3 regions of the Paenisporosarcina sp. TG-14 genome follow, and region 3 is predicted to be linked to each of the others. Evidence: riboswitches for the same ligand, from Rfam matches in the RefSeq annotation. Region 3 holds a riboswitch; each other region holds the start of a gene.
The links. A riboswitch is a leader RNA that binds a small molecule or an ion and turns the genes downstream of it on or off. The one in region 3 is predicted to bind cyclic di-GMP.

Region 1: linked by a shared signal. The riboswitch ahead of C406_RS0116760 (WxL domain-containing protein) and the one ahead of flgB (flagellar basal body rod protein FlgB) in region 3 are both predicted to bind cyclic di-GMP.
Region 2: linked by a shared signal. The riboswitch ahead of C406_RS0116095 (hypothetical protein) and the one ahead of flgB (flagellar basal body rod protein FlgB) in region 3 are both predicted to bind cyclic di-GMP.

The regions. Positions count from the first base shown of each region.
Region 1 is NZ_AMGD01000070.1:10,122-20,946, reverse strand. It holds gene C406_RS0116780 (LTA synthase family protein) at 1-1,621, shown strand, start outside; gene C406_RS0116775 (TerC family protein) at 2,270-3,040, shown strand; gene C406_RS0116770 (DUF421 domain-containing protein) at 3,525-4,205, shown strand; gene C406_RS0116765 (DUF916 domain-containing protein) at 4,466-5,488, opposite strand; gene C406_RS0116760 (WxL domain-containing protein) at 5,615-6,163, opposite strand; cyclic di-GMP riboswitch class I at 6,232-6,317, opposite strand; gene C406_RS0116750 (N(5)-(carboxyethyl)ornithine synthase) at 6,774-7,748, shown strand; gene C406_RS0116745 (pullulanase) at 8,940-10,825, shown strand, end outside.
Region 2 is NZ_AMGD01000066.1:27,441-38,265, reverse strand. It holds gene C406_RS0116120 (ThuA domain-containing protein) at 1-108, shown strand, start outside; gene C406_RS0116115 (Gfo/Idh/MocA family protein) at 115-1,140, shown strand; gene C406_RS0116110 (Gfo/Idh/MocA family protein) at 1,150-2,190, shown strand; gene C406_RS0116105 (sugar phosphate isomerase/epimerase family protein) at 2,204-3,172, shown strand; gene C406_RS0116100 (hypothetical protein) at 3,776-3,994, shown strand; cyclic di-GMP riboswitch class II at 4,339-4,422, shown strand; gene C406_RS0116095 (hypothetical protein) at 4,582-4,863, shown strand; gene C406_RS0116090 (response regulator) at 5,030-5,671, shown strand; gene C406_RS0116085 (MFS transporter) at 5,914-7,221, opposite strand; gene asnB (asparagine synthase (glutamine-hydrolyzing)) at 7,788-9,668, shown strand; gene C406_RS21120 (hypothetical protein) at 9,865-10,017, shown strand; gene C406_RS0116075 (fatty acid--CoA ligase) at 10,386-10,825, shown strand, end outside.
Region 3 is NZ_AMGD01000005.1:126,706-137,530, reverse strand. It holds gene flgK (flagellar hook-associated protein FlgK) at 1-1,099, shown strand, start outside; gene flgL (flagellar hook-associated protein FlgL) at 1,123-2,007, shown strand; gene C406_RS0102370 (flagellar hook-basal body protein) at 2,772-3,614, opposite strand; gene C406_RS0102365 (flagellar hook-basal body protein) at 3,632-4,486, opposite strand; cyclic di-GMP riboswitch class I at 4,742-4,827, shown strand; gene flgB (flagellar basal body rod protein FlgB) at 4,906-5,307, shown strand; gene flgC (flagellar basal body rod protein FlgC) at 5,313-5,768, shown strand; gene fliE (flagellar hook-basal body complex protein FliE) at 5,801-6,097, shown strand; gene fliF (flagellar basal-body MS-ring/collar protein FliF) at 6,123-7,796, shown strand; gene fliG (flagellar motor switch protein FliG) at 7,808-8,821, shown strand; gene C406_RS0102335 (FliH/SctL family protein) at 8,814-9,605, shown strand; gene fliI (flagellar protein export ATPase FliI) at 9,592-10,825, shown strand, end outside.

The DNA of each region.
Region 1 (10,825 bases), on a different contig from region 3:
CTCGATTACCGTATTGATGCAGATGAAGCAACTCGGGGATGTTGGGGAGAGTGTCTTTGCCTTGTTTAGCTGGACCGACCTGATTTTCTTTATCGACCTTCTGCTGATGATTCCGCTGCTCATCTATTATTTTAGGAAAACGAGAAATCATCAGCCAGCAAAGCCTTTGTTAATCCCCAAATTATTGACGGGCCTGCTTGTTTTAGTAATCGGCTACCAGCTCACTTTCATTCCTTTTAATAAATCGATGGAAAACGGCGGCGCTTGGCAGTTCAATAAACTCATTTCTAATATGCGAGTCTATAATTTCACTGGGCTTCTAGGCTTCCATGGGGCGAACCTCCAACGTTATACCGAAGATAATTTTATCAATAAAAAAGAATATACCGAAGAAGAAGTGGAATCTGTCGCAAGCTGGTTCGAGGAGAGAAACGAGGCACCTGCAGCTAGCCCTTATTCAGGAATGGCTAAAGACAAGAACGTCATCGTCCTTCAGGTGGAGGCGCTTCAGGACTTCGTAATCAACCGGGAGATCAACGGCCAGGAAATCACCCCTTACCTCAATAGTCTTATTGCAGAAGAAGGCATTTATTTCCCGGAATTTTACGAACAGACCGGTGTCGGCCGGACATCGGACGCAGAATTCCTGTTGAATACATCGCTGTATCCGACAGCGAAAGGCTCGGCTTATATGCTCTACGCGGAAAATGAATACGATTCGTTACCGCAGATTTTGAAGGATAAAGGCTATAGCACGAATGTCTTCCATCCGTATAAACCGAGTTTCTGGAACCGGTACATCATGTACAAGCAACTTGGAATCGACCAGTTCTTCAGCGAAAGTGATTTCGAAGAAGACGAAGTGATCGGCTGGGCCATCAATGATGACGCCATGCTACAACAATCGCTCGACAAGATGGTAGACATGGAAGAGCCGTTCTATTCGCATATCATCACGCTGACGAGTCACCATCCATTTGAAATGCCGGATGAACATAAAGTATTGAACATGGACGGCTATGCCGAATACAGCAAGCGCCATTTCCGCAATTACCTGCACTCGATCCATTTCGTCGACCAAGCCATCGGCAATTTTGTCGATCGCTTGAAAGCAGAGGGGCTATGGGATGATACCATGCTGGTCATATTCGGAGACCACAGTACCGGCTTGACCGCAGATGACCCAGCTTTCAGTGAGTTTGCAGACGCCGCTGAACAGCAAACCTATTTCGAAGCCAATAAAAAAGTTCCGCTCATCTTCCACATTCCCGGAGTCGATGAGGCGCAACAATTTGACCAGACCGGCAGTCAATTGGATCTCGCACCGACCCTTCTCGACCTGATCGATGCTCCATCGGTCGGACGAAAATGGATTGGTAGCAATCTTTGGAACGGGGAAGAGCGGAAGGTGACGTTCCGTGACGGCTCCTTCATCACCGGTGATTTGACGTTCATCACCTCTTCTGACGGCATCTACGACAATGGCAGCTGCTATGAGCGGGAAAGCGGGGAGACTTTGCCCACAGAACAATGCCGCGCGCCATTCGACAAAGGGGTGAAAGAGCTCAAAATGTCCGATGATGTGTTAGAGGGCAATTTGATTAATAGATTTGAGAAGTAAACTTGCAGCCTGCTTCAAAAGCGGACCTCTAAAAACTAATCAGACTAGTACTCTATTAAACATAATTAAAGTTTCAATTATAGAAACACACTACCATATGGTCTAGATGATGATTCGTATTTTTGTTGTTTTCTCACAAAGTAAAAAATTAAAAAGAATTAAATTGACATTGGAGTTGTTCTTAGAATATAGTATTAATAATTAGTTGAATAACAGTTCTCCTAAAGGGGAGTAGCTTTTACAGCAGGGTCGTCATTACGGAGGTTTCTAATCTCCCGGCTTTGTTGGCAACGATTTCGTTGTTAGCAAGACCTTTACCAATTGGTAAAGGTCTTTTTATTTTTAAAAACCTTTGCCGTTTTCTGGCAAAGGTTTTTTTTAGTGAATGGAAACGGACCAATTGAGTGAATAAATCAACTAACTGTAAAGATTATGTGAAAGGAGATCAGATAAAAGAGGTACCCGATTGAATCTAGTCATGGAACTAGATTTGATACTAATATGAACATGGATAATTATTTTAATCAGCGATCCTGGAGTAATCAATCAATAGTGGTTGCATAGTAGGCACTGAAATAGTCAATAATTGACTATCATGACACGTCGAAAGCAAGTAATGGAATTTAAATTAATTGGGAGGTATTTTATATGGATATATCAATGTTACTGGAATATGGATGGGTGTTATTCGTTTTAATATTACTTGAAGGGTTATTGGCAGCAGACAATGCACTTGTATTAGCTATTATGGTTAAGCATCTCCCTGAGGCAGAGAGAAAAAGAGCTTTGTTCTACGGACTTGCAGGTGCATTTGTGTTCCGCTTTGGTTCATTATTCGTTATCTCATTCTTAGTTGATGTGTGGCAGGTCCAGGCAATAGGAGCTCTTTATCTTTTATTCATCGCGCTTAATCATATTTTGAGGAAACTCTATTTCAATAAACTAAAGGACAAAAATGAAGCAGAAAAAGAAAAAAAGAAATCCGGTTTTTGGTTTACGGTTTTCAAAGTAGAATTGGCAGATATCGCTTTTGCGGTTGACTCAATTTTAGCTGCTGTCGCCCTAGCAATAACACTTCCTAATACCAATCTTCCGAAGATTGGCGGCATGGATGGTGGTAAGTTCCTCGTCATATTTACCGGGGGCTTGATCGGCTTAATCATCATGCGTTTTGCTGCAAACTATTTTGTGAGCTTACTTCATTCAAGGCCAGGTCTAGAAATTGCTGCATTTACAATTGTCGGATGGGTTGGTGTTAAGCTTGTCGTTCTAACATTAGGACATCCAGATGTAGGGGTTATCTCATATGACTTTGCACATTCGCTTGAGTGGAAGCTAACCTTTTACTTCGTTCTAATTGGAATTGCTGTAGCAGGTTGGTTCCTATCTAACGACCGGAAGCCTATAGAAAACAATTAATCGTAAACTAAAAAGCAGTTTTCCAAGAGCATTTTTATTATAGGTACTTAAATAATTCACACCCTAATTAAATGATCTCTCCAATCTGCTATTGTGGCGAACATGAGGTTGGCATTCTAATCTATATACAAATTTTACCGGCGTCCGAAATTACATTTTCGGGCGTTTTTTGTATGTAAAGGATCATTGACTCTTTTATCATTATCCAAAACGGTTTAAAAAGAAGAAATTTTTCTTTTAGTTTAATACAGAATTTTGTCTAAATAACAGTTCGAGGAACGCAATGAAATAATATCTACATCGAGCTAAAATATCGGGTTTCGTCTTTTCATATAACGTTTATATACACCGTTTTAAGGGGGCTTGACCATTTTCATTCTCTGAGGTGTAGTGTTGTTTTTGCGCTACATGGATAGCTAAAATTGTAGATTATATTCAAGCAATAATTAGGGCAGATTAAAGATGAACGGAGTGTTGTAAATAAATGAAAATCATGGACTTAACAATTGAACTTATAATTGGATTTTTTTTACTTTTCGTAATAGTTAAGTTTGTAGGGAAAAAAATCATTAATCAAATTACTCCTTTTACCTTTATTGCAGCTATTGTATTGGGCGAACTACTAGGAAATGCTTTATATGATCATAAAACAGGAGTATTTTATATTGTTTATTCGATGACCATTTGGGGGGGATTACTTTTTTCTGTTGAATATCTAAGTCAAAAATTCCTTGCATTTAGGGGTGTGGTTGAAGGGAAACCTTCTGCACTTATCAAAAATGGAATCGTAGATCGAGAATCGTTAAGGAAAAATAGGATGAATATTAATCAGTTACAAAGTCTACTTAGACAAAGTGAAACCTTTTCTATTCGTGAAGTTGCCTACTGTTATTTAGAGGCGAACGGATCGATTAGTATTTTAAAGAAATCAAAGTACCAAAAAACTGCTCAGGAAGATTTCAATATGACTTCAAAAGCAGTTTATGTTCCAGTCACTTTAATAAGAGATGGTGAAGTTTTATGGGATGAAATGATTGATTTGGGGTTTAATGAATCTTGGTTAAAATCACAATTAAATACTCAAAATATTACTGACTACAAAGATGTTTTTATAGCCGAATGGCTTCAAGGAGACGGTCTTTTTGTACAGCCTATTAAGGATTAAATTGGTGCAATGTATGTTAGTTTTTACTGTCTAGGTTATGATGCAGTGGAATTTGCCGTTCCAAAGCGAGCTGGAAACCTTCATGTGTCCAGCTATAACCAAGCATTGTCACTTGTTTCTTGTCCTCTTGAGTTGAGTGGCACTTTTGTACCCAAAATGCACAGGTACCAAAAGGGGAAAAGGTGCCACCCGCAATTCCTGAAGCAATAAGTAGATGCCATTGTCGTTAATAATGCGATTTTTTTAACCAAGGCTGTGTTTTATGGGACATGAGTGTCTTTAGCTGTTGGTTTCTTCCTTCTTCCCATTAAAAACATAATGATTCCAAAGACAATTGCTCCAACAATCCACACCCAAGTTGGTATACCTTGTTTGAGTTCAGCAACCGGATTTGTCTTTTCAGCATATTCCTGAACTTCTTTGTTTGAAATGGTAAAATTTTCTTCAGTTGAAAATTCATTTTTCCCAGCATATCCTTTTATAGCTAATGTATAAGTTCCATCTTCGAGCGTTTCATGGTCCCAAGCAAAAGGAAATCTAATTTTAGACTTTGGCGCCATCTTAAAAGGATTCATTACACCTTTAAACAGCTCCGTTCCCTCATTATCCAAAACGGAGTAAGACCCTTCGATTTCTCCTTGAATCAATTGAGCATCATTTTTCATTTCAATAAAGACTTTTGCAGTATCTGAAATAAAACCGGCCTTTCCTAAAGAAAAATTAGGCTCAGACTTGTTTTCAAGGTTCAGCTTAATTGCGATTGCATACCTAGTTTCAGTCTTCACAACAAACTTAGCTTCGTCTTTTCCAGTTTCCTCAACGTCTTCATCTTCATCTTCTTGTGTAAAAAGAATTCCTCCAAGCAACGTTTCCCCATCACTTTCAGGAACTGTCACTTGAATTGGCACTTCGAACGACTCACCAGCAGGAATCTCGACACTTTCTTCTACTTCTAAGTAATCAGTCATGCGTACGGCATCTTCAAGTAGCATAGCATCATCAGAATCTACTTCTGGTTCATAGAGAATGCCACCGGTTGGACTCGTATATGCGTTAGCCCCTTGAACACGCACCGTGATCGGGTTTTTATCACTATTTTTCAAACGGACATAAAGAGTAAGCTGCTCTCCAGGTTTGACATCAACATCAAAATAACCTTTTGTTGCAGGCACTTGATTCTCTGGAAATATAGGTTCTACTTGCATAGAGCTTGGAGATTCTGCAGCAGCATATATTGGCAAACTAAAAATAAGTACGATCATTGCAAAAACACGTATAAACATAATATTCCTCCTGTATGGATAACTGCATGTTAATGTTGCTTAGATTAATTACACGTAAAGGCGTTGAGACAACAAAGTATCAAAAAAAACCATGTCAGTTGAGACATGGCTAAAATTTCCAAATGATTAAGGTCCAGTTGTAAGTGATGTAGTAATTGTAGAAGTATAAGTACCTGCATAAACTTCTTTAGGCATTAGAGTTAATGTCATCGGAATTGACGCAATACTATAACTCCCTTTTCCACCATTTAAAGCTGCAGATAATATTTCTACTGCAACTCCATTATCAATTATTCCAGATGATGTAGTTATTGTGGAAATTGGATCTGAATTGTCTTCAACTAAGGTTACAGCAGGAGCAGCTAAACCTAATGCGCCTGCAGCCAATGGTTTTAGACCAGTACCATCCATAAATTGAGTTGCAGCAACGGAGACATTCCAACCAGCACCAGAACCTGTTGCATCCGTAATAGTAAACGAATTGATTTGAGCTGTAACCGTTTGAGTTGTACCATCTAATGTTACAGCCTCAAAATTTGTAGCAGTTATTCCTGAATCTCCAAGGCTACCACCAGTTACTTCAGATGTAGCAGCCAATGAAGCCGATGCAAATGCTGTCATCAATAAAGCTAATACTGCCGTTCCTGTTACTAATTTCTTGAAAATTGAATTCATTATTGTTTCCTCCTGATTGTTGGTCAGGGTTAAAAGATTTATTAAAATGATAACTATCACTCTTCACTCTTAGCAACCCAGCCGTCATAGTTTGTAAAACCGTAGACCTGCAGCTTTGCGTCAACGTCTTTCGACATTTTTGCCTTTTTCAAATAAAGAATTGTCAAATCTCTCTCTCTCTCTCTCTCTCTCTATCGACAAATTCATATCTGTTAAGATAAATATATACTATAGGCATAAAATTCAAAACAGATATAATACCTATATTTTACTATTAAATAATATAATTATCTCATTAAAAGTTTTAAAAGTAGTATTTTATAACTACTAAATTAACTGAATATTTAAAGGTAATAGTACCTACGAAACAAGCAAAAAGGTAAATAAGGGTGAATTTTAAACAATTGTAGAATATGTAGTTCTAAATAACCCTGTATAACCAAGGCTCGTTAGTTAGTATCTTGTCCTCTTAAATTGGGTGGCACTTTTGTACCCAAAATGCACAGGTACCAAAAGGGGGAAATGTGCCACCCGTAACTTCAAAATGCTCATATTCTTTCCGGTATATGGTAAGATGAATAGTGATGAGATCATCACTGGAGGCTTTGCTATGTATACACTAGGGTTTGTCATAAGTCATAAGAACAATGAAAAAAGAAGAGCGCTACTTCCAAAGGATTTACCAAACATTAAATGTGTAGACCAGTTATATTTTGAAGAAGGATATGGGTCTGATTTAGGCTATTCGGATGAAGAATATAGAGTATCTGGCGTACATATCGTTTCTAGAGATCGTGTGTTGGAGTGCGACGCGATTGTCGATGTTAAATTAGGCGATGCGGATTACTTTGATAAGTTGCCGCCTGGCAAACTATTAATTGGGTGGGCACATGCAGTTCAAGACATCAAATTTACAGATGCAGTATTAGCAGGAAATCATACCGTTATGGCCTGGGAAGAAATGTTTGATGGTGGGAGATATATCTTCTATCGCAACAGAGAAATTGCTGGAGAAGCTGCGATACTCCAAGCTTACCAATACTGTGGCAAGATGCCCTATGAAACTAAAGTTGCGATTCTAGGCAATGGCCATACAGCAAAAGGGGCTCTAAGAATTCTCCATGGACTAGGCGCAGATGTTGACGTTTACGGTAGAAAATTGGAATCCTTATTCAGAAAAAATATGAACGATTATGATGTTCTCGTTAACTGCGTAATGTGGGATACTAGCAGAACAGATCGAATCATCTATAAAGAAGATTTAAAAAGCCTTAAAAACGGTGCGATGATTGTCGATGTAAGTTGCGATCCTAACTTAGAAATCGAGACTTCCCGTCCTTCGACTATTGATGATCCGGTCTATACGGTGGATGGCGTGATCCATTATACAGTCGATAATACGCCTGCCATGTTTCCACATACCGTTACAAAAGTGTTGAGCGAAGAGTTTTGCACAATGGTAGACATGCTCTCTGATGGGAATTGGACGGATATGGTTCGTGAAGCAATTGTCATCGACAAAGGTCATATCCTTGATAAACATATTAAGGAATTCAGAGAAGCTAGAGGCTTGTTGGTTCAATAAAATTGATTGAAAATAATTCATAAAGGAGCAAAGTGAGACTTTCACTTACCTCCTTTTTTTCATTTTATTTATGTATTCGGGACAAACGGTTTAATTTCATGAATTAAGTGGTAAACACAAAGAAATAGAGGAAAAAATAACAAGGAGGACGTTCCACCTATGAAACTTATACGTCATGAAATTAGACGATTAGAAAAAGATTACTACAACTGCGAAATTTCCTACATAAAAAAACTGATACGGAGTGATATCAGACTTTTAAGTAAAGCAATATGTATTACTGAAAATCGACTATAAACCTTACTATCCTTTTTAATAGAGAGTAATTAGTTAAACTCATCCTAAGTAACCACTTCGTGTCATTTACTTCACTCCTTTATATTTACGTTGATTGTTGCATATAACATTTATTAACAATATGTTTTAGGAATCACAAAAGAGCGTATTTTTTCGTGCCTGTGTAAGCCACAAATTGAAGGACATTGGTGTCTTACACAGGTACGGTAGAGTGTGTGAAACCCTTCATTCGAGTAACGCAGAATGATATTTATAGATAGCACCAAGCCGCCGAAATTGTATCTTCGGCGGCTTCCTTTCTGAGCAATAAGTGTCCATTCCCTAGTAAACCAAAATAAAAGACCAATGCATGTGAAGGTTGAAGGCGAGCGACGGACGCACACCCGCCGCAAGATTGCCTATCAGAAAGAAGAATCGTGATGTGAGAAGGTCACATCACGATTCTTTGCGTTCCCCAGGTTGTGGTGCAGCAGGTGTGCCGACCAGAGTGAGCCGGAAACCTTCAGGTGCCTAACTTTACTCGCGCATCGTTACTTGTTTCTTGTGCACTTAAGTCGGGTGGCACTATTTGGCCCAAAATGCACAGGTACCAAAAGAGGAAAAGGTGCCACCCAAAGAGTAAAACTAATTCTGAATATTCTAAATTTATTGTTGCGATTTACTAAAAACTACTGTAATATTTTTCATGTAATCAAATGTAAACGCTATCATAAACTCAAGCACTGTAAACATTCAACTAGAAGAGACCATATCTTATTGCAGAATGTAAGCAAATTTCATCTATTTGCGCAAACGGTTTCACAATAACTAAGTGAACGATGTCTAATCGAAGAATGGAGGATACCCTGAATTAATCTACTACTCTACTAGAAGACAAAGAGGAGGAAACAGTGAGTGAAAATAACAAAGAATAGTAAACGTGAATTTTCGATTTTTATGGTAATGATTATGGTTTTGAGTCTATGGCTACCTTTTATACCAGCTAAAAAAGGACTTGCCTCAGATTCTACAAATACGATTGAAAATGAAATTGTTCAAACAGCGGAGACTTCTGAACGACATGTACGTTTCACTTATATGCGTGAAGATCAAACATATGGTGCTTGGAATATTTGGGCCTGGAATACAGGTGTAATAAATGATCAAATCAATTTTGAATCATATGAGGGTGGCGTGGCAACTGTAAATATTGCCGTTGCTCCTGAAACGGAACAATTTGGATTTGTTCTCCGTAGTACTGATGATTGGAATACCGCAGAAAAAGAGTTTGGGGATCGCTTTATTAAAGTGAATAACAACGATTCACTGACAAAAGCTTATATTACAAGTGGGGTGGAGGAAATTAGAATTGTTCCGGATGGCTCAGCTCCTGTTATTGACCAAGGGAACGCGACGTTTTATTACCGTGATAAAGCCCTTTTCACTAACGATGAAATGGAAACGATTGAAAAAGTAGAGTTAAAGTTTGATGGACAAACGAATGAAATGACCTATGAGCCAGAGAATGAGAGATTTGTATATTCATACAACAACATTCCAAATGGTGAAACAGCATACACATATGTTGTAACAAAAGATGGCGTCACAACTGAAGTAAGTGATCCTTACAATACAGTTGATGGAGTTTCAACGATTGAATTCCTTCAATCTGATTTGACGGTTTTAGGATCAGTACAACCAGCAGCTATTGACTACAATCAAAATGCTGTATTATCTGTTGATATTCAAGGATTGATAGACGGAATTACAATTAGCAAAATCTTTGTAGATGCCTCTTCTTTAGGCGAGTCAACTAAATTGGAGATTGATCCATCCTTAAAAGAGATTGCGATTGCAGTAGATGACGACATTACAGCTGGAACGAAAACCATTCCATTAACCGTGGTGGATTCATATGGAAACACCTATGAAGGATCAGCTGAAGTGGAAGTGAAAACGAGACAATCGACAGGAGAGTCTGATTTTGATTGGGACGAGTCTGTGATTTACTTTATGCTAACAGACAGATTCTTTGATGGGGATGAGAGTAACAACGACCCTTATGATCTTAATTATGATACCGATGCGCGTGGTACTTACCAAGGTGGCGATTTGAAAGGGATTACGACAAAACTAGATTATCTAGATAATCTCGGTGTCAATACGATTTGGATTAGCCCAATTGTAGAAAATATAAAATATGATGTGCGCTCTGTCGAAACGAACGGTACATCTGTTGACCCATATTACGGCTATCATGGCTACTGGGCTAGTAATTTCGGGAAATTAAATCCACACTTTGGAACAATGGAAGATTTTCATGAGTTAATTGATGCAGCACATGACCGTGATATGAAAATCATGGTGGATGTGGTGTTAAATCATACAGGCTATGGTTTGAAAGAATTAGATGGAAACATGGATAATCCTCCTTTAGGTTTCCCAACGGATGAAGATCGGTCTAGATTTAGCGATATGGTCCGTCAAGGAGCAGATGTTGGAACGGATGAGGTTGTTGGTGAATTAGCTGGACTTCCTGATCTCAAAACTGAAGACCTTGCAGTCCGTCACCAAATTATTGATTGGCAAACGAGTTGGATTGATGAAGCGACGACAGCTAAAGGTAACACGATTGACTACTTCCGTGTAGATACTGTGAAGCATGTTGAAGATGCAACTTGGATGAACTTCAAAAATGCGCTAACTGACAAGATGCCTGAGTTTAAGATGATTGGTGAAGCTTGGGGAGCAAATGTTGATAATAGCCTAGGCTACCTTGAAACAGGCATGATGGATTCTTT
Region 2 (10,825 bases), on a different contig from region 3:
AAAGTGATAGGCAATGCTGTGAAATGGGCTACACCAACAAATCGTGACTACCCTGTCTATGGAAATGCAAAGCCACTAGAAAAGCTTGAAGGCTACAAGGAGGAATAATACATTATGGCAAAATTAAAAGTTGGTGTAATTGGAACTGGTAGCATTGCGAAATATCGTCATTTAGTAGAATACGCTGGAAATGATCAGGTTGAACTTGTCGCAGTTTGTGATATCAATGAAGCGCGAGCAAAAGAAGTAGGCGCACTATACGGAGTTACTAAAATATTTACAGATTATCACGATCTGTTAAAAGAAGATCTTGATGCAGTAAGTGTTTGTACGCCTAACTATTTACACGCGCCAATTACAGTTGCTGCACTAGAAGCAGGCAAGCATGTTCTTTGCGAAAAACCAATGGCGACAAGTGAACTAGAAGCAAACCAAATGATTGAAGCAGCAAAAAATAGTGGCAAAACGCTAATGATCGGTCACAACCAACGTTTTGTTGAATCTCATCAACAAGCAAGAGAATGGATGGCAACAGGTAAGCTCGGTAAAGTATACAGCTTCAGAACCGCTTTTGGTCATCCTGGACCAGAAGCATGGAGTGCAGACGGCAAAAGTAGCTGGTTCTTTAATAAAAATGAAGCATTTATTGGTGCTATGGGCGACCTCGGTATTCACAAAATCGATTTACTACGCTATATTTTAGGCGAAGAAATGGTTGAAGTTGCTGCTATGCTTGAAACAAGTTCAAAAGTTGACGCTGACGTAGATGACAATGCTGTGCTTATTTTGAAAACACAGAGCGGCATCATTGGGACACTTGCGGCTAGCTGGTCTTATATTGGCAAAGAAGATAATTCAACTGTGTTTTACACTGAAAATGGTGTTTTACGCTTAGAAGACGACGAAAACTATTCAGTTGTTTACCATAAAAATGATGGCACGAAAGAAGAGTTTAGCCTTGGACAAATTCAATCAAATGAAGAGGGCGGTCAAATAACTACTGGTGTCATTAATCATTTTATTGAATCAATTTTGACTGGCAACCCGCCACTAATTAGTGGCGAAGAAGGCAAGAAATCATTGCTCGTGATCTTAGGTGCGTTAGAATCAAATGATACGAAAAAAATTGTGAAGTTATAGGTGATGAAGATGGAAAAACTGAGAGTTGGACTTATAGGAGTTGGAGGAATTGCCGTTTCAAGGCATCTTCCCTCCTTTCTGACGTTAAGCGACCATGTTGAGGTAACCGCCGTTTGTGATGTGATTCAGGAGCGAGCACAGTCAGTTGCAGCCGAATTCTCAATCCCTTTTTACACATCACAATATGCGAAGCTTTTTGAACATGTTGATGCCGTGACAATATGTACGCCAAATAAATTTCACGCAGAGATTGCGATTGCCGCTTTAAATGCAGGAAAGCATGTGCTATGTGAAAAGCCAATGGCCATGACTTCAAAAGAATGTGAAGCGATGATTGAAGCAGCTGATGCTGCGGGAAAAGTGTTAATGATTGCTTACCACTATCGCTACATGAAAGAAGCACGTGCTGCGAAAAGATTTATTGATGAAGGCGAAATTGGTCGTCCGCTCGTTTCTCGTGCGCAAGCGATTCGCCGACGAAAAGTACCAGGTTGGGGCGTTTTTACCAATAAAGATCTTCAAGGTGGCGGCAGTTTAATCGACTTTGGCTGTCATTTCCTAGATTTAGCTCTACATTTAATGGATTTCCCTGAGATTGCAGAAGTTTCAGGCGCGACTTACAATGAGTTAAGCCGTCAACCAGATGTAGTGAATCAATGGGGTAAGTTTGACCCTACTACATTTGAAGTAGATGACCATGCGACAGCGTATATTAAATTTAAAGATGGCGCTACGCTATTATTTGAAACATCATGGGCAGCAAATTTGGCGGATGATATAGAAGGAGTTAGCATATCAGGTACAAGTGGTGGGCTTGATGTGTTTCCATTAAAGCTCTATCAATCAAAGTACGGTATGCTTTTAGATCAACAACCGTATTGGATTTCAGATGAAGATAATCCTGGAATCTCACAAGCCATTAATTTTATTGAAAGTTGTAAAGGACGTCAAACTCCTCTAGTTAAGCCTCAAGAAGCACTTATTGTTTCCAAAGTGATAGAGGCTATTTATCAAAGCAGCGAAACTGGAAAAGCGGTTTCATTCACTTAAGGGGGAATTGGACGTGAAATTAGGCGTATTTACAGTGTTATTTGCCAAAAAACCATTTGAAGAAATGCTAGATTATGTAAAAGCATCAGGCTTAGATGCAGTTGAAATTGGAACTGGTGGCTATCCTGGAACGGATCACTGTCCAATTGATGAACTGTTAGAAGATGAAGGAAAACGTAATCAGTATATGAATTCAGTTATTTCTCGTGGATTAACAATCAGTGCATTTAGCTGTCATGGAAATCCGGTAAGTCCAGATCCAACTTTAGCAAAAGATGGCGATGAAGCGTTGCGAAAAAGCATTAAATTGGCCCATCTAATGGGTGTTCCGGTTGTCAACACATTCTCTGGAACTCCAGGTGCAGACGAAGATGCCAAACATCCAAACTGGCCTGTAGCACCATGGCCAAATGAATATGGGGATATTTTAGCTTGGCAATGGGAAAAGAAACTAATTCCTTATTGGAGTGAAATAGCGGAAATTGCTAAACAAGCTAACGTGAAAATTGGTCTTGAATTGCACGGAGGTTTCTCAGTGCACACACCATATACATTGTTGAAACTTCGTGAAGCGACGAACGAATACATTGGTGCAAACCTTGATCCAAGTCATTTATGGTGGCAAGGTATTGACCCAGTTGGTGCCATCAAAATTCTTGGAAAAGAAAATGCAATCCATCATTTCCATGCAAAAGATACGTATATCGACCAAGACAATGTAAATATGTATGGTCTGACAGACATGCAACCTTACAACAATATCCGCACACGTGCATGGAGCTTTCGTTCAGTAGGTTGTGGACATTCCGTTCAAGAATGGTCAGACATTATAAGTGCCCTTCGCACCTATGGCTATGACTACGTGGTCAGCATCGAACACGAAGACCCAATCATGAGCATCGAAGAAGGTTTCCAGCGTGCTGTATCTAACTTGAAATCAGTGGTGATTAAAGAACAACCGGCTGATATGTGGTGGTTATAGTGTTGTTTTCTATGGATCGATAAAACCCTTATTTGTGAAAGTCTTTTCAAGGTTACACTATTCATAAATAGGTATATAGAAAAACCCAGCATCAAAACTCGTAAGGCCACTGAAAAAGTTAATTTATAATTTCTTAGCATGGAAAGGTGATTTCCGTTTCAACGCACTTTCATGTTTCGAAGCTAGCGTAGCGATGCAGAAACAGGCGGACGCTTTCAGCGGGCGGTCCGTGAGTCTCCTCGTCGCTTGAAAACCCTTGCTCCTGCGGTTACTCGTCGCAAACAAATTGTGCACAAATCGTTTCCTGCGGGGTCTCACGGAATACGCTATTCCCGCCGGAGTCGCCGCCTTCCACTTCAATCACTTGTATATATATTTTCTTTCATCTAAAAAAGTGAGGTTCCTTTATCTGTTCAAAATCTAACAAAATGTGCCGGCTTTAATCTAAACAAGCAATTCTTTCCTCAATTTGTCGAGGAAGGGATTGCTTCTTTTTCTTGTATAATAAGTGTACTAATTACAGGTGGTGTCCCGATGATTTCCAATCAAGAATCTTTAAACCTTTAAAGTAACGTTTTTGCGAAAGGACCATATGCAAAATATATGACATTTGGAACAGTATCGCAAAGTACGGTTAGCAATCCTGCTTGGGGTACAAGAGGAGACGTTTTAGTAATTGACAAAGTTAGCAAAGAGTTTGGTTCAGGAATGCAAAATAGTAGAAATATAGCTGTGAAAATTAAAATCCCAAGTGGGCAACCAGTTTCACAAGAAGTATTATTGGGATCTATTATTGTTGAATCTGAAGCGGTTGCAGATTAAGTTAATGAAAAAGGAAGAATTGGTGGTATATCCATTGAATCTTCCTTTTTAGATTAATTAAAAGAAAGAGGTGAGCTGTCAACATTTCTAAGAACAATCTGAAAGAAATAATAGAGGCGATAAATACACAATAAAATATTCGCTTGTCATGTAAAATATACCCAACTTATACGAATGAAATGACAAAAACGATGAGTTCTAATAAATAGAGATTCTGTGGATATCTCTATTACTCTAATTAAATAGTAATCAATGAATAAATAAAATAATACATAATTCGACATTAAAATTGACATCTCTAAATATTCGGAATAATATAATAATTAAAGTTAGTATAATTAAATATCTATATTGGAAACTATGATGTACATCCTATATATGGGCACCTGGGACGTATGGAGTTGTTGGTGCAACCGGCCTAATTAAATTTGGACATTTTGTCCTAATTAATTAGGCTTTTATTATGAATTGGGGAGGGAAACGGTTAACCAATTTTATCGTTTTCTAAGAAGGAATCCTTCCGATAAGATGCGATTAGTATTTTTATACAGATAAATTTTCTGCTAATAAATTCCTTTTTTTACTTATTGAGTCCTCAATCACCACTTATTTTTAAAATAGTAGTCGTTATGTCTTTGGGGATTGCAGCCTGGATTATAACTGATTTACAGAGAAGATTTATAGAAAATAATAAAATATTAAAAGTGATTGTGTTGACTGAAACAATTGGATTAACTCTGTTACTTATTCCGACAGGTGGAATTTCTAGTCCATTTATGCTATTACAATCCGCAAATACTACAATGAAAGAACTAAGGGCAGCTATTTACAGTCTAAGCTCTGTAAAGAAAGGTGAGCAGCCATTTTAACCGTTTAAAAAGATATTTGAATGATTATTCAGAGTTAAATGACATTAATATAGACTACCAGATAACTGGACTGGAACAATATAGAAGGAATACATGGTTTAGGAACACGAATACAAATCGAAATTCCAATAATAAAAAATCTAAAGGAGCATGAGGTGATTGGATAATGAAAGTAGTTATTGTTGATGATCATCCACTAGTTAGAAGAGGACTAACCTCCATACTTTCGTTAGAAGAATCAATGGAGATTCTTGGGGAAGCAACGAATAGTAGTGAGGCACTAAATCTTTTTAGTACGACTAAACCTGATTTAGCGTTAGTAAATCTCCGATTAGGAAGTGAGTCGGGTTTAGATCTAATAATAAATGCAATTGAACAAGGAGCAACTTGTAAGTTTGTAGTGTTAACATCGTCAATGCAAAAGGAAGACTTTAATCGAGCGAAAGAAATAGGTGTTCAAGGCTATGTATTAAAAGAAGCATTACCTGAAGAGCTCTTGCATGCATTGCAAATTATAAACATAGGACGAAAATATTATGATCCAGGAGTTCTTGATCTGATAATGAAATCAAGCGATTCATTTGAAGAGGATGGACATTTAAAACAATTAACTCCTAAGGAAAAGGAAGTGTTAATTGAAATTGGCAAAGGTCATTCAAATAAAGAAATTTCAAAAATCTTGCATATTACCGAATGCACCGTAAAAAAACATGTGAGTCAAATATTCGCAAAACTTAATCTAACCGATAGGACAAAAGCCGCACTATATGCAAATGCAAAAGGCTTAGTTACGTATGTGGTCCATTAATCGGTAAATACTAAATTAAAATCTGCTTTGAAATTAGTACAATTAGGATTAAGATATTTCAAATATTATTGTATCAAAGTGAAAGAACATTCCCTTTCACTTTGATACAAAAAAGTAGAAGAAAGACTTTAAAGCTATTTACAAAAATAGCATCAGAAAAAGAAAAAATTTGAATCAAAAAAGTTAATGACTTTTATAACAATAAAGGCCACAGCTCAATGAGTTGTGGCCTTTTACTTATATCAAACGACCTTTTTCTTTTCAGGTTGTTTTGCAAGTAGTGAACTTATGATTCCTATAATAGGGAATATGAGTGAAATCCAGATGATTTCCTTATAACCACCGAAAATATCAAAGGCAATACCGAAGGGAAGTGGACCAATGGCTGAGCCAAACACCATTACAGACGTTGCGAGTCCTTGAATACTACCTAGAGCAGCTCGACCAAAGTAACTTGGCCACACATAGGATAACGCGATTCGTTCAAATCCATTGCTGATTCCCCAAACTAAAGCAAAAAGTACGGCCATGAAAATGGTATTGGTTACTTGAAGCATCATTAGGAGGACAATCTCTAAAACAAAAATTCCTGCCAAAATTATATTGACTTTAACTCGGTCCAATAATCTTCCCGCTACAAGTGTCACAGGAAACCCGACAAGGGCCATTCCAGCTAGAACCAATGCCGCGACTCCAGCGCCTAAATCATTTTGATTAAATATGGAAATCAGATGGAATGTGATGGCTGTATTAACAAGCGCAGGGATTCCGACACAAGATAAAATGAACCAAAAAGCTTTTGTGCGGATTGCTTCTTTAAAAGTCCAATCACTTTCGACTTTTTTCGTGAAACTCGGATCATTTTCATGTGCCTTACTTCTAATCGGTGTTATATAGCCATCGGGTTCTAATCCTACTTGCTCTGGTGTATTTCTAACTAAAAAGTAAGCAAGTGGGGTAAAGACGATTAATATGGTAAATCCCCAAAGAATCCATGTGTTTTCCCAACCAATAGAACTAACAAGCCAAACATTTAGCGGTGGGAAAATAGCAGAACTAGCAAATCCACCTATAGCCATATAACTAAGAGCTCTTCCTCTTTTTGTCATAAACCATTGAGGGATTAATGTGTTAGGAATAAGAGTCATAGAGCCTTGTCCAAATAATCGTAACATCAAAATTCCAAAGAACAACATGATTAAATTGTTGACAGTACTATTGAAAAAACAAGCAAGCGCCAACATGATGGAAACAATAACCATCATATTACGTTGACCAAATCTATCAATTAATCTTCCCATGAAAAACATGCAAACAGCTGATACAAGCGTGGCTGCCGAGTAAATCGTTGAAACTTGAGAACGGCTCCAATCGAAATCTCTTATGTATTGATCGATAAATACAGAAATAAAATACGTTTGACCAGGTCCAGAGAAAAAAGCTCCCAGACTCCCGATAAACACAATATACCATCCATAATAAAACGTGGATTTTATCGGTACAGTGTGATTATTACCAAAAAAGTTCAAAATTTTATCAACTCTTTTCATTTTATGACAAGTTAAAGTTATTTAGCGCCCCTAATTATAACGCTGAATATGGTTTTTTGAAACCCGTAATTCTCTTGCTGGGATAGGGGGTAGCCAGTGAACGTGCAGAAAAATCAAATTTCGAATAATAAATAGACGACTCGAAGAAATAAATCTAGAAGTCGAAAAAGAAAATAAACTAACGACCTATTAAAAGTAGGTGGTTAGTTTATTTTTTTATATCGACCTTTTTAGGTGCTTCTTCTAGTGGAAGAGAGTCCACAAAAAATGTCGAATGGAGCCGAAAGTTTTACATATATTTGGAATCATTAAAATGCTACAATTATACTTATTATTACGATAAATATAATAATTTAATGAATATTTTTGGGTTTGAATTGACGGATTTTTTATGGAGAAATGTTAAATTACCAGAAAAGTATTTGTTTATTATGTATTGTAAAGGGAATTGACTCAACAAGTCTAGCTTTAAAAAGTAGAAAATCTAAAAATTCCAATTGATATTAAAAGAATTTAGTTTGTCTAAACTCGTTTTAGTGGATGTTGTGTAAAAGGAGTTTTTGAAAATGTGTGGTTTCACAGGTTTTATTGGGGATACAGATAATGCGTTTGATGTGTTAACAGAAATGATGGAGACAATTGTCCATCGTGGTCCAGATTCTTCCGGAGAGTTTGTTGAAGACGGAGCTGCTCTTGGTTTTAGAAGATTAAGTATTATTGACTTAGAAGCAGGGAGTCAGCCAATTTATAATGAAGATCGATCAATTGTCTTAATTTTCAATGGTGAAATCTATAACTTTATGGAACTCAGAGACGATCTAGTAGCCAAGGGCCATAACTTTCTGACACATACAGATAGTGAAGTGCTTATTCATGGGTACGAAGAATATGGCAAAGATTTGGTAGCGAAACTGCGTGGTATGTTTGCTTTTGTTATCTGGGATCGTAGCGAGAAAAAACTTTTTGCGGCACGTGACATGTTTGGCATTAAACCATTTTATTATGCTCAAATGAATGGGACTCTTTTATTTGGTTCGGAAATAAAAAGTTTTATACCACATCCTCATTTCCAAAAAGAATTTAATGAAAAAGCATTGAAACCATATTTAACTTTCCAGTATCCGGTGTTAAATGAGACGTTCTTTAAGGGCGTTTTTAAATTACCAGCAGCCCATTACATGATCTATGAAAAAGGCAATTTGCAAATAAATCGGTATTGGACGCCACAATTCAAGCCGAGTGACCAGCCATTGGTAAAATTGGTGGATGAAATTGATGACGTGGTTCGGGATTCCGTTATTGCCCATAAAATAAGTGATGTGAAGGTAGGATCCTTCCTGTCGAGTGGTGTAGACTCCAGTTATGTGGCATCCGTTTTGAAACCAGATAAAACATTTACGGTTGGTTTTGGTGATCAAAACTTCTCTGAAATTGATAATGCGAAAGAATTGTCCAATGAATTGGATATTCAAAATATCAGTGAAATTTTGGATCCTGATGCCTGTTTCAGCAAGTTGGCTGAGATTCAATATATGATGGATGAACCACATTCAAATCCATCCATTGTTCCTCTTTATTTTCTAGCCGAACTGGCAAGCAAACATGTTACCGTTGTTCTGTCAGGAGAGGGTGCCGATGAACTATTCGGAGGTTATGCCGATTACGACACAGCTCCTTCATTGAAAAAATACAAAAAAATCCCATTACTTATTAGGAAACAATTGGGCGTCATTGCAAAGCGACTTCCGGAGGTGAAAGGCAAAAGCTTTTTGATTAAGGGTGGACTTCCAGTTGAGGATTGGTTTATTGGACAGGCAAAAATATTCTCAGAAGAAGAAGCGATGAGTATAGTTAAACCTGACTTTAGCAAATCTTTAAAAGTAGAAGAAATTATTAAGCCAATTTATGACCAAGTGAAACAGGAAGATGATTTGACCAAAATGCAATATCTTGATCTTCACTTGTGGCTAGTTGATGATATTCTATTAAAAGCTGACAAAATGAGTATGGCACATTCTATTGAATTGCGCGTACCTTTCCTAGATCGGGAAGTAATGGCCACTGCGGCAAAAATTCCTACTAAATATCGAGTGAATCATATCGATACAAAATATGCTTTTCGATTGGCTGCTGGAAGGTCTCTACCCCAAAAATCGGCCAACCGTAAAAAAATCGGCTTTCCTGTACCCATTCGTCATTGGATCCGCACTGATAAATACTATCAAGAAATCAAGGAGTATTTTACAGGAACTGCTGCGTCAACATTTTTCGACCAGGAAAAAATACTACAACTTCTTGAAGACCATTATCAAGGTAAGACGAATAATGGAAGAAAAGTCTGGACTATTTTCATGTTCTTAATCTGGTACAAAGTATACTTTGAATCAGATTCAATACCTTTTGTTGAAACCAAGTCTCAACAAATTAAACAATTGGTAACAACTTGATAGCAGGGTCCTCGATAGTGGAACATCTGTTGGGTGAGTCTATATTGAGGCAATTGAAAACCGTTGGAATTTTTAAAGGATTATAAATTATGGATATGAACTGTACCTCGAATCAGACTCTTTAACAAAGTGTCAGTGATTCGAAGTGCAGTTTTTTTTATTTTGAATGACTCTGGAAAGAGTTTCCGACACTATAATGCATCGGCATAGTCAAAAGTCTAAAGCTTTAGTGTCGAGCGAAAGCTCAGTTGTAATTATTGGGTGTCACGTTGTAATTATGGAAGGTGACGTTGTAAAAATAGACATCCACGTTGTAAAAATGACGGTTCACGTTGTACTAGTTAAATAATGGAATTCACCTAGTCGTTTATTATGTGAAATTCATTCACGATGTCTATTTACCATAAGTCAAAACATCACAGAAATTCTGGTTTGTCCTAGAGCTTCTTAGTGAATTGTGAAAGAACTTCAGTAAGTGAAGAAAGTAGCATTACTTTTTTAGGAGTTAAGATGATATTGCTGGTTTAACAGGGTGAGCGGTTGGTAAGTTGGAAAAATCTGTATAGTTGAATTATGGAAATTAATGTTGTAATTTATTGCTCTCGTTAAGGGCATCAAAATACTCTGGTAAATTGTTGCAATGTTTCTTCTAATCTGACATTATTAAAAGAGAAACAGAAGTGAATAACCATTCATTAATATGGAGGGGTTGAGAAAATGTATGCGACTTTAGGCAGTATATTCGATCAGACAGTAAGTAAATTTCCGAATAGAGAAGCAATTATTGACTTAAAAAGAGGTCAAAGGTGGACTTATGAAGAGTGGGGAACTGAGGTAAATCGATTGGCCAATGCGCTGATTGATTCAGGTGTCGGAAAAGGTGACCGGGTTTCGACGTTCCTCTTTAATACAAGTGAATTATCCACGACATTATTTGCCTGTGCAAAAATCGGAGCCATTTTCAATCCAATTAATTTTCGCCTAAAATCAGAAGAACTGGCTTATATTTTAAAGGATGCAAGTCCAAAAATTGTCCTGTTTGAAGAACAATTAAAAGACCAGGTTACTTCGATTCAGTCGGAATTTGCCACTACTCAATTTTGGTTTATTAATGATAATAAGCCGAATTACGCTAAAAGCTACCATGAACAAGTAGA
Region 3 (10,825 bases):
TTGGACAAATGGTGTTAATCCAGGCCAACTAGGAACAGGAGTTACACTAGAGTCGATTACTCGTGTGAGGGACAGCTTCTTAGATCAACGATACAGAGAGCAAGCAGGAAATGTTGGAGAATGGTCAGTGAAACAACAATCATTAGACCATCTTGAATTAATTATCAATGAACCGAGCGATACAGGGCTCAACTCGGCAATGAACCAAATATGGGGTGCATGGCAAGACGTAGCTAATGATCCAGCTAATCTTTCCGCACAGGCAGTGCTTAAAGAACGGGCGCAAGCATTTGTAGATACCGCTAAGTTAATGGATAACTCTATGACCAGTTTAAAAAAGGATCTAGGAAATGAGTTAACAGCAAAAACCGAGGAAGCAAACAGTTATTTGACGCAGATTGCAGATTTAAATAAAAGCATCCTGCGCAGCGGCCCAAATGCCAACGACTTGCTGGATCAGCGTGATGTTCTAGTAGAAAAACTTTCATCACTGGTCACCGTGAATGTAGAGCCACAAACTAACGGTGTGTACAATATTAGCTTGAGTTCTGACGGAACTTCTCTTGTATCAGGCGAAAAAAGTACAAAGCTAGATGAGCAGAGCACAATTACTGGAGGCGAATTGGCCGGTATCGTCAAATCCTTAGCTATCGTAGATAAATATCAAGATTCACTCAACGAAACGGTTAAAAACTTTGCTATAGCTAACGGAATGTCCCCTGAAGGTGAAGCGGGTGAAAATTTATTTATCGGAGAAGAAAATAACTTTTCGATTGCTGCACTTACGGTCAATACAGGAGTTAACCAATTTACGCCTCCTCCAAATATGGATGCAGATTCTCAAATTGTTAAAAAGTCCTTCCAAGCTATTGTCAGCCAGCTTGGGGCGGAAAGCCAATCGGCAATTCGTAATGTGACTAATCATGAAGCAGCGTTGCAGGCAACTGAAAATCGCCGTCAATCGGTGACGGGTGTTTCTCTTGATGAAGAAATGGCTAATTTAATCAAATATCAACATTCATATAATGCGGCAGCACGATTGATATCAACTGCAGATCAAATGCTTGATACGATTATTAACCGTATGGCTGCGCGTTAATAATCGGTAAATGGAGGTGAATCATGATGAGGATTTCGCAACAAATGTTACATCAAAATTCAGTGCGCCAAATGAATCAAAACTTGAGTCGGTTGGAAAAAATCAGTAACCAAGTATCAACAGGCAAACTACTTCATCGACCTTCAGATGACCCGATTGCTGTAAGTAAGTCTATGAATGTGAAAACTGCGATAGCTGCGAATGAACAATATGAACGAAATACGAATGAAGCCACCTTATGGATGGATGAAACAGGGCAAACTATCAATGATATGGTTAATGTCATGCAGCGAGCACGTGAATTAGCGGTTCAAGGCAGTACCGGTACACTATCTGATCATGATCGAACGGTTATAGCAGCGGAAGTAGTAGAATTAAGTGAACAAATTCGCCAATTTGCCAATACAAAAGTAAATGGAAATTATTTGTTTAATGGACAAAAAACGCAGGAATCTCCATTTCCTAATGATGACTCGTATGTAACTAACCCACCTAATATGGATGCCAAAAATTTTACAGTTGGAGATGGCATAATAGTTAAAGTAAATGTTACAGCCAACGAGCTGTTTGGGAATGCAGATGAAGCTAATAATCTGTTCCAAACATTGGGCGATCTTGCTGTTGGAATTCGTGAAGGTAACTCCATTCCTTTAGAACAAATCGATAAAGTGATGGAACGAATGTTAACGACATCAGCTGAAGCGGGTGCTCGTAAAAATCGAGTAGAAGCGGTAGAAAATCGTCTCCAAGACAGCAATATCCAACTTCAATCGATGTTATCGAAACTTGAAGATATCGATTTTGCGGAAGCTGTAATGAAATTAAAAGTTGAAGAAAGTGTCTATCAAGCAAGTCTTGCTGCTTCAGCAAAAGTGATTCAGCCAAGCTTAATGGACTTTCTAAGATAGAGGCAAAAGCGGAAATTTTATACTTACTTATAACATTGAAAAATGAGCAAATGCATATGCATTTGCTCATTTTTTTAACATAAGAAAATATATAAAATTGATGTGTATAGAACCCAGTGGTCATGGTGTTTTTAGTATATGTAAACCAACATGCTAAATCAGAAATGCTTTGATGTAACGCTAGTTAATTCGATTTTTGTGAGTCTTGATTTCTTTATTAGTAATGGATTGAAAATGAAAATAGTCCACCAAATATGAGTGTGAGACTATCATTTTAAAAGATAGGACGTTTGTTTAAATTTAATCGTTAAACAGGTGAATGATTGTAGTGAAAGGCGGCGAGAAAACATGTGCTCCTGCGGTTACTCGTCGCAAAGATATTGGACGAATGACAGTTCGTCCAATATCTTTCCAGCGGAAATAGCATGAGCTGAAGACCCCGCAGGAGCACAATGGAACGAAGGCTAAGTACGCCACCTCGTGTGGCAACGCCTTCGTGACCAACATCCTGTTGGCCTGAGTAGGCTCACGGACCCGCCCGCGGAAAGCGTCCGCGTGTTTCTGCATCGCTACGCTAGCTTCGAAACATGAAAGTGCGTTGTAACGGAAATCACTATTTAATTAGAAGGCAGTCTTATTTTCTAAAACCTCTGTACTTTCTTAAAGGAAAGGGAGTACTTTGCTCTTTTATTCACTACTTTTTCAGGTTATGAAGTATCACATTTGACATCCAAAGCGTACCGAAAAATAGCAAATCAAGTTTCTTATCCCCGTATGGTATTTACTAATCCCATCATGTCATCAGCGAAGGAAATTGCTCTACCTTGGGATTGAAATAAGCGTTGGGTAGAAATTAACTCTGCCATTTCTTCTGTTAGATTAACATTAGACATTTCCAAAGCACCTTGATTAATTCTAATTGAGCCATCATTTTGCTCGGCTAAGTTCACAATTTGCATGGAACCAGCTGCTACTTGCTCGGCTTCCGTCCCTGGTAGTTGATATCGATTAGCACCAATTTTCTCAAGTAGATTTGGGCGATTAATATCTGCAATGCTTAACTGATATTCAGTCGGTTGTTTTGCGGGATTCTTGTAGGAAACGACAAGCGTACCATTTTCATTTACCTTGATAGTGTCATAGTCTCCATCAAAAGCAATCGGACGATTATTAATCCCGAGAACAGAATCTCCGGAAGACGTTACCAAGTTTACTTGGTCTGAATTTGGGATAGGTTGAACTTGAAATGAGCCATCTTTTGTATAGTATGTATTACCTTGTGAAGCCACACGGAAATATCCTGCATCCCCTTGAATCATAAAATCCAAATTGCGATCTGTTTGCTGGATAGATCCTTGTTCTGTACGAATGGTTGTTTGAACAATATTTGCACCTGATCCTATTCGCAGACCGTTTGGCGTCAATCGTCCGATTTCATTCTGAGCTCCCGCTTGTCTTTCGATAGATTGGACAAGTGTATCAGAAAAGTTTGCTTCCTGACGTTTATATCCAGTTGTATTTACATTGGATATATTATTTGCAATAACATCAATTTTTTGCTGTAGCGCACGCATTGATGTTGTTGCAGAATTCATTTGGATACTCATCTATAAGCCCCCCCTTACTAAACCCGACCGATTTCATTAACTGTTTTCTCCATATTGCGATCATAAGCTTGTATGACTTTCTGATTAGCTTCAAAACCTCGATATGTATTCATCATTTTCGTCATCGTTTGGGTTAAATCTACATTAGATTGTTCAATAAAACCTTGTTTAACGAAAGTGCTAGTATTATTTAGTAGCTGTACATCTTCAAAAAACTGTGGAATATCTTCCTGATTCCCACCCCAACGCATGAGTCCCTGACCTTCTTTTATTAATTGTTCAGGTTCTTCAGTATACCCAAGCCATAATCGATTAGTAGAAGTTCCGTCTTGCAACACAATTTGGCCGTTATCTTGAACCTCAAATTCTGTTGAGTTCACCAAAATGGGTTGTTGGTTTTGATTTAGTACCCTGTAACCTTCACCTGTAGTTAGGTATCCATCTTGGTCAACTGTGAATTGTCCATTTTGTGTATAACGAATTTCATTAGTATCGAGTCTAACTGCAAATACTAATGCTCCCTTTTTCTGTGTGTCTGGATTAATTGGGAGTAACTCACTCATAAGAGAGACGTCAGTTTTATTGCCGGTTTCTTTTAATGCCCCTTGAATGAAAGATGGAATTCCTTCTTGGGTATAAACACCAGTATTTAATGTCCCAATAGTTGTTTGTCCAGGAGGTATCTTGGAACCACTGTTCGTTGAATTCCCTGCCTCCACAGCTTTTATTAATTGAGCAGGAAATGCACGCATAATAGTTTGATCTTGTTTAAATCCGGGTGTATTTGCGTTTGCTAAGTTATTTGTCAAAACTTGCTGATTTCTATTATGTGACATCATTCCGGATGTGGCAGTGTATAAACCTCGAAACATAATGGATTCCTTCCTCTCAAAACACATGAAGATAATTATAAAGTAGCATACCATTTTATGTTAAGTAAATATAGATAATGTAAGATGAAAAATTAATAGTAAAAAATAAATTAAGATGGTAAATATAGCAAAATTTTTATTTAATAAAAAATTACATGGATTCAGATAATTATGTTACAGTGTTACTATATTTTGGTATTATTTTGTCGAAATGAGACGAAATCCCGGGATTGTAACTTAATAAAATATATTTCATACCGATAATAGCAAACTTATTCGAAAGATAAGGACGCAAAACTACGGGCCTAAATTAAACATGATAAGGTAGCCGAGTTACCGAAAAATGGAAGATGTAATGAACATCCACCTTTTTTTGGTGGATTTTTATATGGAAACAGTAGAAATAAGGAGGTTTAAGGGTGAACATATTTCCTCAATCTATTCATTCGTTAGAGCAAGCACTATCAACATCTACATTAAAACAACGAGTTCTTTCTTCTAATATCGCTAATGTTGAGACACCGAATTACAAGAGTAAGCAAGTTGACTTTAAAGCAGTATTGGAGAATGCAACTAACAACCAGTCCATGGCCAGTTATAAAACAAACGCTACTCATATTTCTTTCGGCAGCGAAACTACACAATTAAATCCAAGTATAAAAGTAAATAATACAACTACGAATAAACCAAATGGTAATAACGTGGATATGGACTTTGAAATGGCCGAGTTAGCAAAAAATCAATTATGGTATAACGCAGTAACGGAAAGAATAAACGGGAAATTCAACAGTTTACGAACAGTAATAAGTGATGGGAGGTAGCAGATATGAGCTTATTTAATGGTTTTAATATTAGTGCTTCCGGCTTAACTGCAAATCGTCTTCGCATGGATGTAGTTTCTTCAAATATTGCCAATTCAGATACGACCCGAGCTCAGCTTGTCAATGGCGAGTGGATTCCATATCGCCGTAAATCTGTTGAATTATCACAAGCTGGTGTTTCCCCATTTGAACGGCAACTTCAGTCGGTATTGAATAAAGAATCCGCTAAAGTTTCGGGAGTGGCAGTTACAAGTATTAGAGAAGATCAAACACCATTTACACCTTCATATGACCCTACAAATCCCGATGCGGATGCCAATGGGTATGTTCAACTACCGAATGTTGATCCTTTAAAGGAAATGGTTGATCTCATGTCTGCAACACGTTCATATGAAGCAAATGTCACAGCATTGAACGCTTCGAAAAGTATGTTTATGAAAGCTTTAGAGATTGGTAAATGATCTATTAATAATAGATTACTAGGAGGTAAATTATGAATAATATAAGTCAAATTCAAACCCCATTTATTCAAAATCAGTCGATCCCAAATGTTAAACCTGCAAGCCAGGTGGAAGGATTTGGTCAAATCTTTAAACAGGCACTTGAAGAAGTAAGTGCTGCCCAGAATACATCGGATAAACTGACCGATAAATTAGTAACAAGTGAAGTACAAGATATACATGAAGTGATGATTGCTGCGCAAAAAGCTAGTCTTTCCCTGCAGATGACCTTACAAGTTCGCAATAAAGTTGTCGAAGCCTATCAAGAAGTGATGAGAATGCAAGTATGATTTTTGTCGGTAGGTTGAAGAAATAATGAAAGAAATGTTACTAGTTAATAAAAATAAATTAAAAGATGTATGGGGAAGTTTTTCTGGTAGAACCAGAGGGTCAATCATTACTTCGTTTTTTGCAACCCTAATTATCCTGTTTGTCATCGTTTTTTTAAGTTCTCAAACAAATTTTAATCCCTTGTATTCTAACTTAGCTCCAGCTGAGGCGGGTGAAATAAAAACGGCAATTGAAGAACAAGGAATTGCGGTTCAAGTTTCAACAGATGGAAAAACAATCAGTGTTCCAAACGAAGAACTTGCCAATTTAAAGGTTAGCTTAGCAGCGGAAGGTATTCCGAAAAATGGGAATGTAGATTACGGAGTATTTAGTGAAAATATGGGTTTAGGAATGACAGATCGTCATTTTGATGTGGTAGAGCGTGATGCAATGCAAAATGAACTTGCCTATTTAATTAAGCAAATTGATGGAGTAGCGGAAGCAAATGTAATGATTACACTGCCAAAAGAAAATATTTGGATTACTGATGAAGAACAAGTGGCATCTGCTTCTGTAGTAATAAAAGGTGATCCATCCTTTCAACTGGATCAAAAACAAATTAATGGGCTTTATCATTTAATTAGTAAAAGTGTACCTAATTTGCCTTCTGAAGAAATTGTCATAATGGATCAAAATGGTCAAGTTTTTGAAATCCAAGATGAAACACAACTTGATACCACTTTGTCTGTATATCAACAACAGCGAGAAATAAAAAAGGATATTGAAAAAGATATCCAAAGTGAATTACAGCAAATGCTAGGTTTAACACTTGGTCGCGATAAGGTAGTTGTGTCAGTCATGGCAAGTATTGATTTCACAAAAGAAAAGCGTGAAGAAAACCTGGTAGAACCAGTGAATGAAGAAACTAATGAAGGTATTGATATCAGTGTTGAACGAATTGTAGAGTCCTATTCAAGTGAAGGAACTGCTTTTGAAGACACAACTGGTACTGGTGAGACTGATATTGCAAATTACCCAGGCGTTGGTGGAATTGGGAATAGTGAATCTGAAAGAACAGAAGATCGGATTAATCGAGAAGTAAATCGAATTAACCGTCAAATTGAACTAAGTCCTTATGTTATTGATGACATTACGATTAATGTTGGAGTCGAGCCTCCTGATCCTGAAGATTTAGCAAGCTTAACACAAGAGAATATAGCTGATATTAGAAGGCTGTTAAAAAATGCGGTAAGTACTTCTTTAAGTATGAATGAGACGAAAGCAACGGATGAAGAGCTGGATAACCGGATATCCGTATTCGCAACGGCCTTTCAAGGTAAAGTGGACGTGGGCGTTGTAGAACCGGAAGAATTTTTGTTATTAAATACAATTTCAAACAAACATCTCATGTTTATTGGTGCAGGAATTGCCTTACTATTAGTCATTCTTATCGTAGTTCTTATGTTCCGTCGAAGAAAACGTGAAAACATGGAAGACGATTATAGTTTTGACATGTTTGAACAACCTTCTACTCAAGTCAATGAAGGTACTGTAACTAAAGTAACTCAAGATGGTAAAGAAGTTAAGGTTGATGAAGATGTTGATTTATCAGAATTTAATTCAAATGAAAATCCTAAGCGTAAAAAGATTGAAAAACTTGCTAAAGGACGACCTGATGATTTTGCTAAATTAGTACGCTCATGGATGGCAGAAGATTAGGAGGACAGCAAATGGTTGTATCTACAAAAGAGTTAAGTGGTGTTCAAAAAGTAGCAGTATTATTAGTTGGATTAGGACCTGAAGTGTCTGTTGAAGTATTTAAACAACTAACGGAACCAGAAATAGATCAGTTAACGATGGAAATTTCTAATGTTAGACATATAAAAGCCAGCCAGACAGAATTGGTAATTGATGAGTTTTATGAGATGGTTCTCGCCCAGGATTATTTGAATGAGGGGGGCATGGATTATGCCAGAAGTATCCTCGAAAAAGCTCTAGGGAAAGATAGGGCAATGATTACCTTGGGACGATTGACTAGCCAATTACAAGTTAAACCGTTCAACTTTGCAAGAAAAACTGATCCAAATCAACTATTAAATATTTTACAACATGAGCATTCACAGACCATTGCACTTGTGCTGTCATATTTAGAATCAAAGCAATCATCGCAAATCTTATCCCAGCTAGCTCCTGAAAAACAAGCAGAAGTAGCGCGGAGGATTGCCTTAATGGAAAGTACTTCACCAGAGGTTATTAGCCAGGTTGAGCAAATTCTTGAGCGCAAGCTTTCAGCAACAGGTTCTCAAGACTACTCATCAACTGGAGGATTAGAAGCAATTGTCCGGGTGTTGAGCATGGTAGATCGTGGAACTGAAAAAGCAATCCTGTCGATGCTTGAAAATGACACCCCAGAACTTGTTGAAGAAATCAAGAAACGGATGTTTGTATTTGAAGATATCGTGCATTTGGATACACGTTCAATTCAGCGAATTATTCGAGAAGTGACGGATGCAGATTTAATCTACGCATTGAAAGTTGCGAGTGAAGAAGTGGCAAACTGTATTTATGGCAACATGTCAACAAGAAGAGCTGATGTTATCCGTGAAGAAATCAGATTAATGGGTCCTATGAAATTAAAAGATGTAGAAAATGCACAAACAAGCATTGTTACATTGATTCGAAGTTTAGAGGAGAAAGGTGAAATTATTGTATCCCGTGGTGAAGGGGATGAAATGATTGTCTAATATTATTCGATTCAATTCGTTTCCATCAGTTGAAACAAAAATTATTCGAACAAGAAAAATAGAAAATATAAGATTGGACTTAAATGAACAGGAAATAAATACAGGGCACAATAAACAACATTTGTTACAGGAAATTGATGCATTAGAAAAACAGTATAGACAACTACAAAGTCATATAAAAACAGATCAAGAAAATGCCCAAACAGACATCGATCGTTGGTGGCGAGAGAAGCAAGAAGAAGCAAATACAGAAGCTCAAAGACTGGCACAAGAAGCATCTACACAAGGTTTCCAGGCAGGATTTGATCAAGGTATTCTGCAAGCTGAAGAAGAATTTCGACAAAAACGACAGGAAATGAATGAATTAATACAAACAGCCTATGAAGAAAAAATAAAAATTGTGCAACAATCGGAACCATTCTTATTATCACTTAGCGTAAAAATTGCTGAGAAAGTAATTAAAAAGGAATTAAACCAGCATACCGATCAATTAGTAAATATCGTAAAGCAGGCATTAAAACATATCGAAGAGTCTGAAGATGTCGTTATGCAAGTCTCACCAGAAGATTATCCTATTGTAATTCCCTTCGTAGAAGAACTTAAAACATATGTTAAAGCTGATTCACAGTTTAAATTAATTCCTGTTGCTAATCTTGCAAAAGGTGGCTGTATGATCAACACGGCAAGTGGCTCTTATGATGTCACAGTTGATGGCCAACTAAAGGAGATTAAAAAGCAATTACTCGCTTATTGTGAGGAGAAGACGAACGATGAATCCAAATAAAGCTGACTATCTTTCTTTGTTAGAAGAGATGGAGCCGATAAAAAAGCATGGTAAAGTGATTCAAGTTATTGGCTTGACCATTGAATCAAGGGGACCCAATGCGAAAATCGGAGAACTTTGTCTTTTGTATCCTAATCAATTTGATAAGCCAATTGAAGCTGAAGTTGTCGGCTTTAAAGAAAATACACTTATGCTAATGCCTTTAAAAGATTTATCACAAATTGGACCTGGATGCCTAGTTGTAGCAACTGGATTTCCTCTTCAAATTAAAGTTGGACCATCGATTTTAGGGAAAATCCTTGATGGAACAGGAAAACCGTTAGATGAAAGCATACTACCAAAGGGTTTAACAAAGTATTCAACCAATAACATCCCTCCAAATCCATTGCAAAGACCTAGAATAGTAAAGCCATTAGAAGTTGGTGTACGAGCAATTGATGGGTTATTGACAGTTGGTCAAGGGCAACGAATTGGTGTTTTTGCAGGAAGTGGCGTTGGAAAAAGTACATTAATGGGTATGATAGCCCGCAACACAGAAGCCGATATAAACGTGATTGCTCTAATTGGTGAGCGAGGTAGAGAAGTCCGAGATTTTATTGAACGAGATTTAGGCCCTGAAGGAATGAAAAAGTCTGTCGTAGTTGCGGCAACTTCCGACCAAACTCCATTGCAGCGTATTAAAGGGGCAATGACAGCAACGGCGATTGCTGAATATTTCCGCGATCAAGGAAAAAATGTGATGTTAATGATGGACTCTGTTACACGGTTTGCCATGGCGCAGCGGGAAGTCGGACTTGCAGTTGGTGAGCCTCCAACAAGTAAAGGATATACGCCTAGCGTTTTTGCGATGCTTCCCAAATTATTGGAGCGTTCAGGGACGTCAAGTAAAGGATCAATTACTGCTTTCTATACGGTACTAGTTGATGGTGATGATATGAACGAACCAATTGCTGACGCTGTACGAGGAATTCTCGACGGACATATTGTATTAGATCGTAAAATTGCCCAAAAAGGACAATTTCCTGCTATAAATATCATGTCAAGTGTTAGTCGCGTCATGAATGATATTGTGTCGGTAGAGCACCAAAAAGCAGCCGTAGAATTTAAACGTTTGTTAGCTGCTTACTATTCATCCGAGGACTTGATTAATATTGGTGCATATAAAAGTGGTGCAAATAAGGAAATCGATGATGCCATTCGTTCTTACCCACTCATAAAAG